4 regions of the Lysinibacillus sp. G4S2 genome follow, and region 4 is predicted to be linked to each of the others. Evidence: riboswitches for the same ligand, from Rfam matches in the RefSeq annotation. Region 4 holds a riboswitch; each other region holds the start of a gene.
The links. Region 4 has a riboswitch for S-adenosylmethionine ahead of QUF91_RS26450 (cyclase family protein). Riboswitches for the same ligand answer to the same signal wherever they lie in the genome.
Positions count from the first base shown of each region.

Region 1: another riboswitch for S-adenosylmethionine. It lies ahead of QUF91_RS24975 (bifunctional homocysteine S-methyltransferase/methylenetetrahydrofolate reductase); the one in region 4 lies ahead of QUF91_RS26450 (cyclase family protein).
Region 2: another riboswitch for S-adenosylmethionine. It lies ahead of QUF91_RS02430 (O-acetylhomoserine aminocarboxypropyltransferase/cysteine synthase family protein); the one in region 4 lies ahead of QUF91_RS26450 (cyclase family protein).
Region 3: another riboswitch for S-adenosylmethionine. It lies ahead of QUF91_RS22810 (Na+/H+ antiporter NhaC family protein); the one in region 4 lies ahead of QUF91_RS26450 (cyclase family protein).

Region 1 covers NZ_JAUCFJ010000002.1:4,894,736-4,896,938, forward strand. The annotation lists gene QUF91_RS24975 (bifunctional homocysteine S-methyltransferase/methylenetetrahydrofolate reductase) at 1-1,078, opposite strand, end outside; SAM riboswitch class I at 1,165-1,264, opposite strand; gene QUF91_RS24980 (protoporphyrinogen oxidase) at 1,391-2,203, opposite strand, start outside.
Region 2 covers NZ_JAUCFJ010000002.1:423,406-425,608, reverse strand. The annotation lists gene QUF91_RS02430 (O-acetylhomoserine aminocarboxypropyltransferase/cysteine synthase family protein) at 1-1,170, opposite strand, end outside; SAM riboswitch class I at 1,287-1,400, opposite strand; gene QUF91_RS02425 (glycerol-3-phosphate acyltransferase) at 1,773-2,203, shown strand, end outside.
Region 3 covers NZ_JAUCFJ010000002.1:4,468,384-4,470,586, reverse strand. The annotation lists gene QUF91_RS22810 (Na+/H+ antiporter NhaC family protein) at 1-1,069, opposite strand, end outside; SAM riboswitch class I at 1,176-1,283, opposite strand; gene QUF91_RS22805 (protein NO VEIN domain-containing protein) at 1,687-2,203, shown strand, end outside.
Region 4 covers NZ_JAUCFJ010000002.1:5,191,259-5,193,461, forward strand. The annotation lists gene QUF91_RS26440 (SMI1/KNR4 family protein) at 1-193, opposite strand, end outside; gene QUF91_RS26445 (YuzC family spore coat inner layer protein) at 352-768, shown strand; SAM riboswitch class I at 1,065-1,168, shown strand; gene QUF91_RS26450 (cyclase family protein) at 1,286-2,023, shown strand; gene QUF91_RS26455 (DedA family protein) at 2,076-2,203, opposite strand, start outside.

The DNA.
Region 1 (2,203 bases), 300 kb from region 4:
CCAGTGAATTATCAGCCATCATGACTACATCTGCGCCAGCCTCATATAATTTTTCAGCGCCTTCAATAAAACCTTCAATTTCTAAATGCCTTGGTGTATCTAACTCCACTATAACTGAGCGTTCACGTTTTGCTTTTACATGTAATGGCTCATAATTTGGTGGCTCTGCCTCACGTAAAACCTCTACTTTTTCTGGCTTCGCGTACTTTTCCTCTACTGGAGATAGCTCCTCTAAGTACTTTTTCACTGCAGCAATATGCTTTGGTGTCGTACCACAGCAGCCACCGATTAAACGCACCCCCTGATCACGAAGTGCTACAGCTGCTCGCCCAAAATAATCTGCCTCTGATTCATAAACGACACGGCCATCCTCTAAATCAAGTAGCGATGCATTCGGATACGCTGACATAAATGCTTTTTCAGGAAGCTCTACACCTTCAAATGCTTGAATAGTATGGTGTGGACCTAAGCGACAGTTAACACCTACGATATCAGCACCTAGCGCTTCAAGTTCATGTAAAGCGTTATTTAAACTCATTCCATTTTGCAAAACTCCTGGTTCATGCATAGAAACTTGAGCAATAATCGGTAATTTTGTTTTAGCTCGTAGCATTGTTAAAGTTGCTGCCAGCTCTTCAAAATCATAATATGTTTCAAGTAAAAGACCATCTGGATTTCCTGCAAGTAGAACCGTTGCTTGCTCTTCAACCGTTGCTAAAATTTCCTCTAACGTTGCATCACTCTTTCGAATACCACGGATTCCTCCAATAGTACCCAAAACAAATTGTCCACCATCTGCTGCCGCTCGTTTAGCAATCGTAATAGCGGCTTCATTAAACTGCTGCACTCGTGATTCTAATCCATAGCGGGCTAATTTTATGGCATTAGCTCCGTATGTGTTCGTTTGAATAATATCGGCTCCAGCTGCTATATATTCTCTATGAATCTTTTCAATTAATTCCGGTCTCTGAACATTCATTTCCTCATGGCAGTACTCCAAGCCATAGCCGTATAAAAGCGTACCAATTGCACCATCTGCTGTAAGAACATTCGTTTTTAACTTTTCAAGCAATCCCATAAAACTAGCCTCTCTTCCCTTATCTCTAAAATAAAAAAGCCTTCTTTCAAAAAAAGAAGGCTTTTACGTTTCGTAATTGTTTTTCCTTCTCATCTTCGACACATAGGTCTTCTGGATTTAGCACCTGACAAAAAGTTGGTTGCTGAAGCTTCATAGGGCCAGTCCCTCAGCTTCTCTTGATAAGAATGTATTATGAATTTTTTAAATAATTAAAAGAATCATATCGTTTACGAACGATTGAGTCAAGACTATTTCACTGAACAAAAGATATTTTCTACTAAAAAAACATTATATTTTGATTTTATTAAGCAATTACAATAGTTTTTCAGCAAGTTCCTCGCCAATTTTTTTCCCGTTTTGAATACAAGCACCTATGCCTACTCCAAAATAAGAACATCCCGCTATTGATAGATTTGGATAGTTGTTCTCAAGCTCTCGCACTAGACCTTGCAACGCTTCACGATGTGCCAAATCATACTTCGGCATTTGGTCAATCCATTTTGTTACATCGACAACAGTTGGTTTTTCCTCAATGCCTAAGCTTTTTCTTACATCCTCTAGAGCAACAGCTGCTAACTCTTCATCTGTCATCATACGCAATCTCTCATACGCAGGGTTAATGCTTTTATAAAAAAGTCGCACAAGTAATTTTCCTTCTGCAGAAGTGTGTTTCCACTTGCGACTTGTCCACGTTGCTGCATTACATATAACATCAGAATTATGCGAAACAATATAACCTGTTCCATCTGCTGGTAATCTATGGTCAGGTACATCAAATCCTAAGTAAATCGTAATGGCTGATGCAGTATTGAATTGTTCAAAATAGCCGTTCAATGATTCATCTTGCAACAAGTTTTGTACTGAGTCATTAGGAAGTGCCAAAACAATATGATCTGCTTCAATCAATTTATCGTTTGCTAATGTAACCGAGTATTGATTCTCCTGCTTTTTAACACTTGTCGTAGCAATTCCTTTAATAATTTCTACATCCGTTAATGTTTCTTCAAGTCGATCAATTAATGACGATAAACCATTTTTAAATGAAATAAATTTTTTATTTGCGGCTTTCGCAAACTGCTCTCTGTTTGCATCGAAACCTTTAATAATACTACCGTATTCATTTTT
Region 2 (2,203 bases), 4.8 Mb from region 4:
CTCTTCAGCTGATAGTTGCTGATGCGTAGTAGATGCCGGATGAATAATTAATGATTTGGCATCCCCTACATTTGCTACGTGCGAGAATAATTTCACACTATCAATTAGTTTACGCCCTGCTTCACGTCCACCTTTAATACCGAATGTAAGCACTGAACCGAAGCCATTTCTCAAATATTTTTTTGCTAAATCATGAGTAGGAAAATCTTCTAAGCCATTGTAATTTACATATTCCACAGATGGGTGGTTTCGTAAATATTCAGCTACTGCCAATGCATTTTCATTGTGTTTTGGAATACGCAAATGAAGCGTTTCTAAACCTTGTAATAAATTAAATGCTGCATCTGCACTCAACGTTGGTCCAAAGTCGCGTAGTAATTGTACACGCAGTTTTGTGGCAAATGCAGCCTCTGCTGTGTCAATACCATAACGCAAACCGTGATAAGAAGCATCTGGCTCAGTAAAGCCTGGGAAACGTCCACGAGTCCAATCAAACTTTCCTGCATCTACTACAACGCCGCCTAAAGTTGTACCATGTCCGCCAATCCATTTTGTTGCGGAATGAACGACGATATCTGCACCGTAGTCAATTGGTGTAGAGCCATATGGTGAAGCAAATGTGCTATCAATAATTAATGGTAAGCCGTTTTCATGTGCTATATTCGCTACTGCTTCGATGTCTAGCACTTTTAAACTTGGGTTACCGTAAATTTCAGCGAACACCGCTTTTGTTTTATCAGTAATAGCTGCTCGGAAATTTTCTGGATTTGTTTCATCTACAAAATTCGTTTTAATACCGTAGTTTGGTAGTGTATTGGCAAATAAGTTATAAGTACCTCCATATAAAGAGCTAGCTGCGACAATTTCATCCCCTGCCCCTGCAAGATTTAAAATTGAAAATGCAATAGCTGCTGCACCAGATGAAAGTGCTACCGCTGCTGTACCGCCTTCTAATAAAGCGACGCGTTTTTCAAAAACATCTACAGTTGGGTTTGTAATTCGTGTGTAAATATTGCCAGCTTCCTCTAAGGCAAAAAGACGTTGCGCATGAGCAGTGTCTTTAAAAACGAATGCCGTTGAGCGATATACGGGCACTGTACGAGATCCTGTTACCGGGTCTGGCTCCTGGCCACCGTGTAACAGCAATGTTTCTGGTTTAAAATTTGTCATTATATACCTCCAAATGGTTATTTTTTTACGATGGTACCGGAGATGAGGAGGATTTTTTCAGTAGAAAACAAAAACCCTCTTCAGTAAGAAGAGGGTTGCGGTTGCAAGTTTTCCTCCCCTTATCTGCCAGATCCAAGTAAGAATCTGTAGGAATTAGCACCTTAGCAAGTTCGTCACTTACTGGTTGCCGGGCATCATAGGGCCTATCCCTCCGCCGCTCTTGATAAGAGTATGAGATTCAATTTCCATCGTTGTTACACAGTATAAACATAGACTTTTTTTCTGTCAACACTAAAATTTTATTTTTTCCGAAACTTCTGTCTGCTTATATACGTATTACGAACGCATACACTATTTTAGTATTTATTGGTTTATCACCAAAAGTTTGGGATGAAATTTGTTAAAACGTATGCCATTTATCTTCATTCAGTAGAAGAGCCCCACCCCTGAAAGTGGAATGAATTGTGCGGGCACAATTCAAAAATCTGGACGCATTGTTTATCTGTGCGAAAGCGAAGCGTCAGCTACAATGCGCCCAGCCGGCACGGAAATCAATCCCACGTTATGGTGATGAGCCTATTTATTTTGAAAGGAGGACTTTTATGGTAAAAGCCGTTATCATTTTTCTACTTGTTGGTTATTTAATTGGCTGTATCCACGGCTCTAAAGTAGCGCAGTTTTTATCCGGGGTAGATTTAAAAAAGACTGGGCATGGCAATGCAGGTGCTTCCAATGCAACACTTTCCCTTGGATGGAAATACGGCGTATTAGTTGCACTTATCGATATCGGTAAAGGTGTAGCAGCTATTATAGGTGCCCATTTCTATCTAGCAGATGCAACACATTTAACAGAAGTACAAGTTTGGTTCTTAAGCTATATTATAGCTGCTGGTGTCATCCTAGGTCATAATTTTCCATTTCACATGGGCTTCAATGGCGGTAAAGGAACTGCATCAATCATAGGAATATTACTTGCAGTTGATTGGAAAATTGGTTTATTTGCACTTATTTTATTTGTTATTTTTTCTTTCGT
Region 3 (2,203 bases), 720 kb from region 4:
CATATTGGTCAGCAATGTTTTTTGCAAGTGGGCCAGCAATTAAAATAGCAATCGTATTATTGGCCGTAGATAAATTTGTTAAGCCCACAAGGCCGGCAATCCCAAATTCAGCACCCTTTTTCGATTTAATTCTTCGTGTTGCAAGGTGAAGTAGGAAGTCAATTCCTCCGTTAAACTTAATAACCTCTACCATTCCAGCTATTAATATCGCAAGAAATGCCATTTCATACATGCCTGACATTCCTTCGCCAATCGTTTGCATAAGGCTCATCAAATGATAGCTACCATCCGCTAAACCAACAGCCCCGGCGAGAACAATGCCCAATGTCAGAACAAGGAAAACATTCATTCCTGCTAACGCTAAAATAATAACCAAAACATAAGGAACAATTTTTACCCAACTATAGCTTAAATGCTCTACTTGTGCCGTTTCACCCATTGTGATAACCCCTAAAATAATGCTCGTTATAATAGCTGCCGGCAACACAATCCAAAAATTCACCTTAAATTTATCCTTCATTTGTGCGCCTTGTGAACGAACGGCAGTAATTGTCGTATCTGAAATAATGGATAAATTATCGCCAAACATCGAACCGCCAACAATCGCTGCCATTACTAAAGCCATGGAAAGTTCGATATGCTCGCTTATTCCAACTCCAATTGGCGCCAGTGCAACAATCGTTCCCACAGATGTACCCATTGATAGGGAGATAAAGCAGGCAATGATGAACAAGCCTACGACAAGTAGGTTTGGCGGAATGACCGATAAAGCAAAATTAACAGTGGAGTCCACTGCCCCCATGCCTTTTGCTACTGCTGAAAAGGCTCCAGCCAAGAGAAAAATAACAACCATCATCATGACATTTAAATTTCCTGCGCCTTTGCAAAAAATATCAACCTTTCGCGAAAACGACTCTTTTCGATTCATCGCCAGAGCCACAGCACCCGAAATGGAAATGGCTACAATGACAGGAAAGGCATAAAAATCACCTGTAATAACCCCTGAACCAATAAATAAAATTAAAAAAACAACAAATGGGATCAGTGCCCATGGATTCTCTTTCTTCATTGTTCAACCTCCAAAAATTAAAATGGATACGTCCTTGTCCATTTTTTTCTAAAAAAAGACCTCTTCTTGAAATAACAAGAAGAGGTCTTATATTTATAAAACACTCCTCTTATCTATCAAGCCATTGCTTGCTGGATTTGGCACAGTAACTTAATTACTAAGTTCCGCTGCCGAGATCTCATAGGGCCAGTCCCTCCATCTCTCTTGATAAGAAGAAAAATATATTATTTTTTTGCACAATAATAAAATATTATAATAAAACATCTATATTTGCAACTTATTTTTAATCAAACTGTATTTCAAAACGACATAAAAGTTCGTTTTCTCAAAAAAGTCAGCTTTAAGACTACCTAAGGTAAAAAAAGAGGAGCTTTAAATTTTTCGTAAAATAGTGTCTATAATCTCTCGTAACTAAAACGAACTGCACGTAATCATCTTGTGAAAATTATATATATTGAGTATAAGAAAATTACTAATTGAGCCTAATTATAAACACGATATTATTTACTATTAATGAACTTTTTGACAATATAATAATCATAAATTATAGTGAAATTACAATATTTAAATAATGTTAAAAATGAAATGGAACGTTTTCTGAAACTAAGGGTGAATATATGGGTAATTTTATTGTAATGCAAAATAAGTCACATAAAGAGGAAATTAGCGGGGGATATATGTGGTCTCCACAAAAGGATAAAAACGGAAATCGAAAGCATGCATATGAACGAATGGCTACAATTAGGACTGGTAATAAAATTTACAGTTGTTACGATCAAGCAATTCGTGCAGTAGGCATAGCACTTTCAGATTGTTATATTGCAGAACAACCTCAAGAGCTTAAGGTGAAAAAACTATGGTCAAATGAGGGATATAGGGTAGATGTAGATTACACAATTTTAGAACAACCAATAATGATAAAAGATGTTTGGGAAGATATGCAATCTGATCGTCCAGAAAAATATTCAGCCTTTAAAGAAAGTGGACAAGGAAATCTGGCTTACTTATTTCCTTGCCCAGAAACTTGGGCTAGCTTGTTTGACAGCTTTATTAACGAAGGTAGCTTAGAACCAGAACCAGAACCAGAACCAGAACCAGAACCAGAACCAGAACCAGAACCAGAACCAGAACCAG
Region 4 (2,203 bases):
AAGCTTGAATATCATCTTCGCTTACTATAGAAGGGACCATCTTCCATCTTGACCATTCTTCATCAGTATCCGCTAATTTCATCTCATCAGGAACATCTGGACGCATCCATCTGCAAAATCCATCTTCCGAAATCTGATTATAGCGCTCGTAGTAAACTTCAAAACCATTTTTTATGTATTCACGAACATCCATCTTGATAACTCCTTCTGTGAATAAATTGGACGAACTAATGGCTTCCGATTGGGTCATCGCACCACTTGCTCCCCTTTTGCCAAGCATCAACCATTAACACCGAAAGTCTTTGTTGTACATAAGATAAGGTATCAACTATAGGATAGGAGGAATTTTAGTTGTATTACAATCCTTATCCGTATTTTGTCTATCCTAATTATTATCCAACATGGGCATGGGCAATGGCAAATCAACCAGCCACACTCCAACCTTCTAGACATTTAGTGATGCCTACAAACTCAACAAATCGTAGCCCATTTCCAACCATCAATATAACTAAATTAAAGTCTTCTGCGAAACGGATCAAAGCTATTATGCAGCAAGCACAATTACTGACGGATAAAATTGATGAATCAGAGCAATTTGCACATGATCTTATGGACGCGGCACAGTTGTCAAATAAAACAGAGGTTGAAAAATTAATTGCATCAACAGGCATTACCATAAAATTCGAAACTAACTATACACCAGATGGAATTCGAATAATATTTACTGATAGCGACTGTTGTAAGCTAACCGTAAATTTGAGTTGGTGAAATTCAACTAATGAGTGGGATCTATGTATTGTCTATTTAAACCTAGCGATTGAGATTCAACAACGAGGCTTTTCTCATATGTGAAACGGGATTTTAATCTAAATACAAAGGCTACCCCTATGTTTACGTATGTAATCGTATTATCTATTTAAATATAGGCAAACAATATTTGCAGCAATAGCAAAATTATTAATTCTGGAAAATCTTTTAACCATGCATCCCTATTGAACTTGTAAACTATAAATAAATATGCTAAAGTATTCGTAATATATTTCTGAAAATTCTTATATTATCTTTTCTTATCAAGAGAGACGGAGGGATTGGCCCTATGATGTCTCAGCAACCAGCCTATAGGTATGGTGCTAATTCCAATTGGCGAAATCGGCCTTGAAGATGAGAAGACTTACTAAGTTGCTTTGCACAAGAGTCCTCTTCTACAAGGAGGGCTCTTTTTTATTGCCGCTAGTAAGTAAAGTCTAAGCACCCAAAAATAATTAAAAGAAAGCAGGAAAATATTATGGCAAATGAACTTTTACAAGCAATTCAACTATTAAAATCTAAAGAATGGGTTGATTTAACACATACATTTGGTCCTAATTCGCCTCATTTCTTTATGTTTGATGATGCAAAATTTGAAACATTATTTTCCCATGATGATGGCTTCTTTGCGCAGCAATTCTCTTTCCCTGGGCAATATGGAACACATATCGATCCACCTATCCATTTTGTGCGAGATACACGCTATTTAGATGAATTGGCGTTAAAAGAACTAGTCCTACCACTAATCGTTATTGATAAATCTAAGGAAGCCGAATTGAATAACGACTACACATTAAGTATCCAAGATATTCTTGACTTTGAGGCTGAATATGGAGAAATTGAAGCAGGTACCTTTGTTGCGCTTCGTACCGATTGGAGTAAGCGTTGGCCAGATAAGGAGGCTTTCAGCAACAAAGATGCTGATGGTCATAATCATATTCCTGGCTGGGGTTTAGAGGCGTTACAATTTTTATTCAACGAACGAAAAATAAGTGCTATTGGTCACGAAACTTTTGATACGGATTCAGCAGCTGATTTTCGCAAAAACAGTAAGCTAGACGGCGAATATTTTGTACTTGAACAAGATACTTACCAAATTGAGCTTATGACAAATTTGGATAAGCTACCTCCAAAAGGTGCTGCTATATTCAATATTGTACCAAAGCCTGAAAAAGCCTCTGGATTCCCTGTGCGTTCATTTGCAATATTGCCTTAAATATAACAAAAGGTCTGAATCAAACCATGATAGGTATTGAATCAGACCCTTTTTATTTAGGCGAATTCCTTTTTTTGAAAATAAAATAAACAATCAAAATTATTATGATGAACAATGCTATAAGATACATACTGTAGCGGGATAAATATAACCCAACGTAGCGCCATTTCTCCCCAAGTA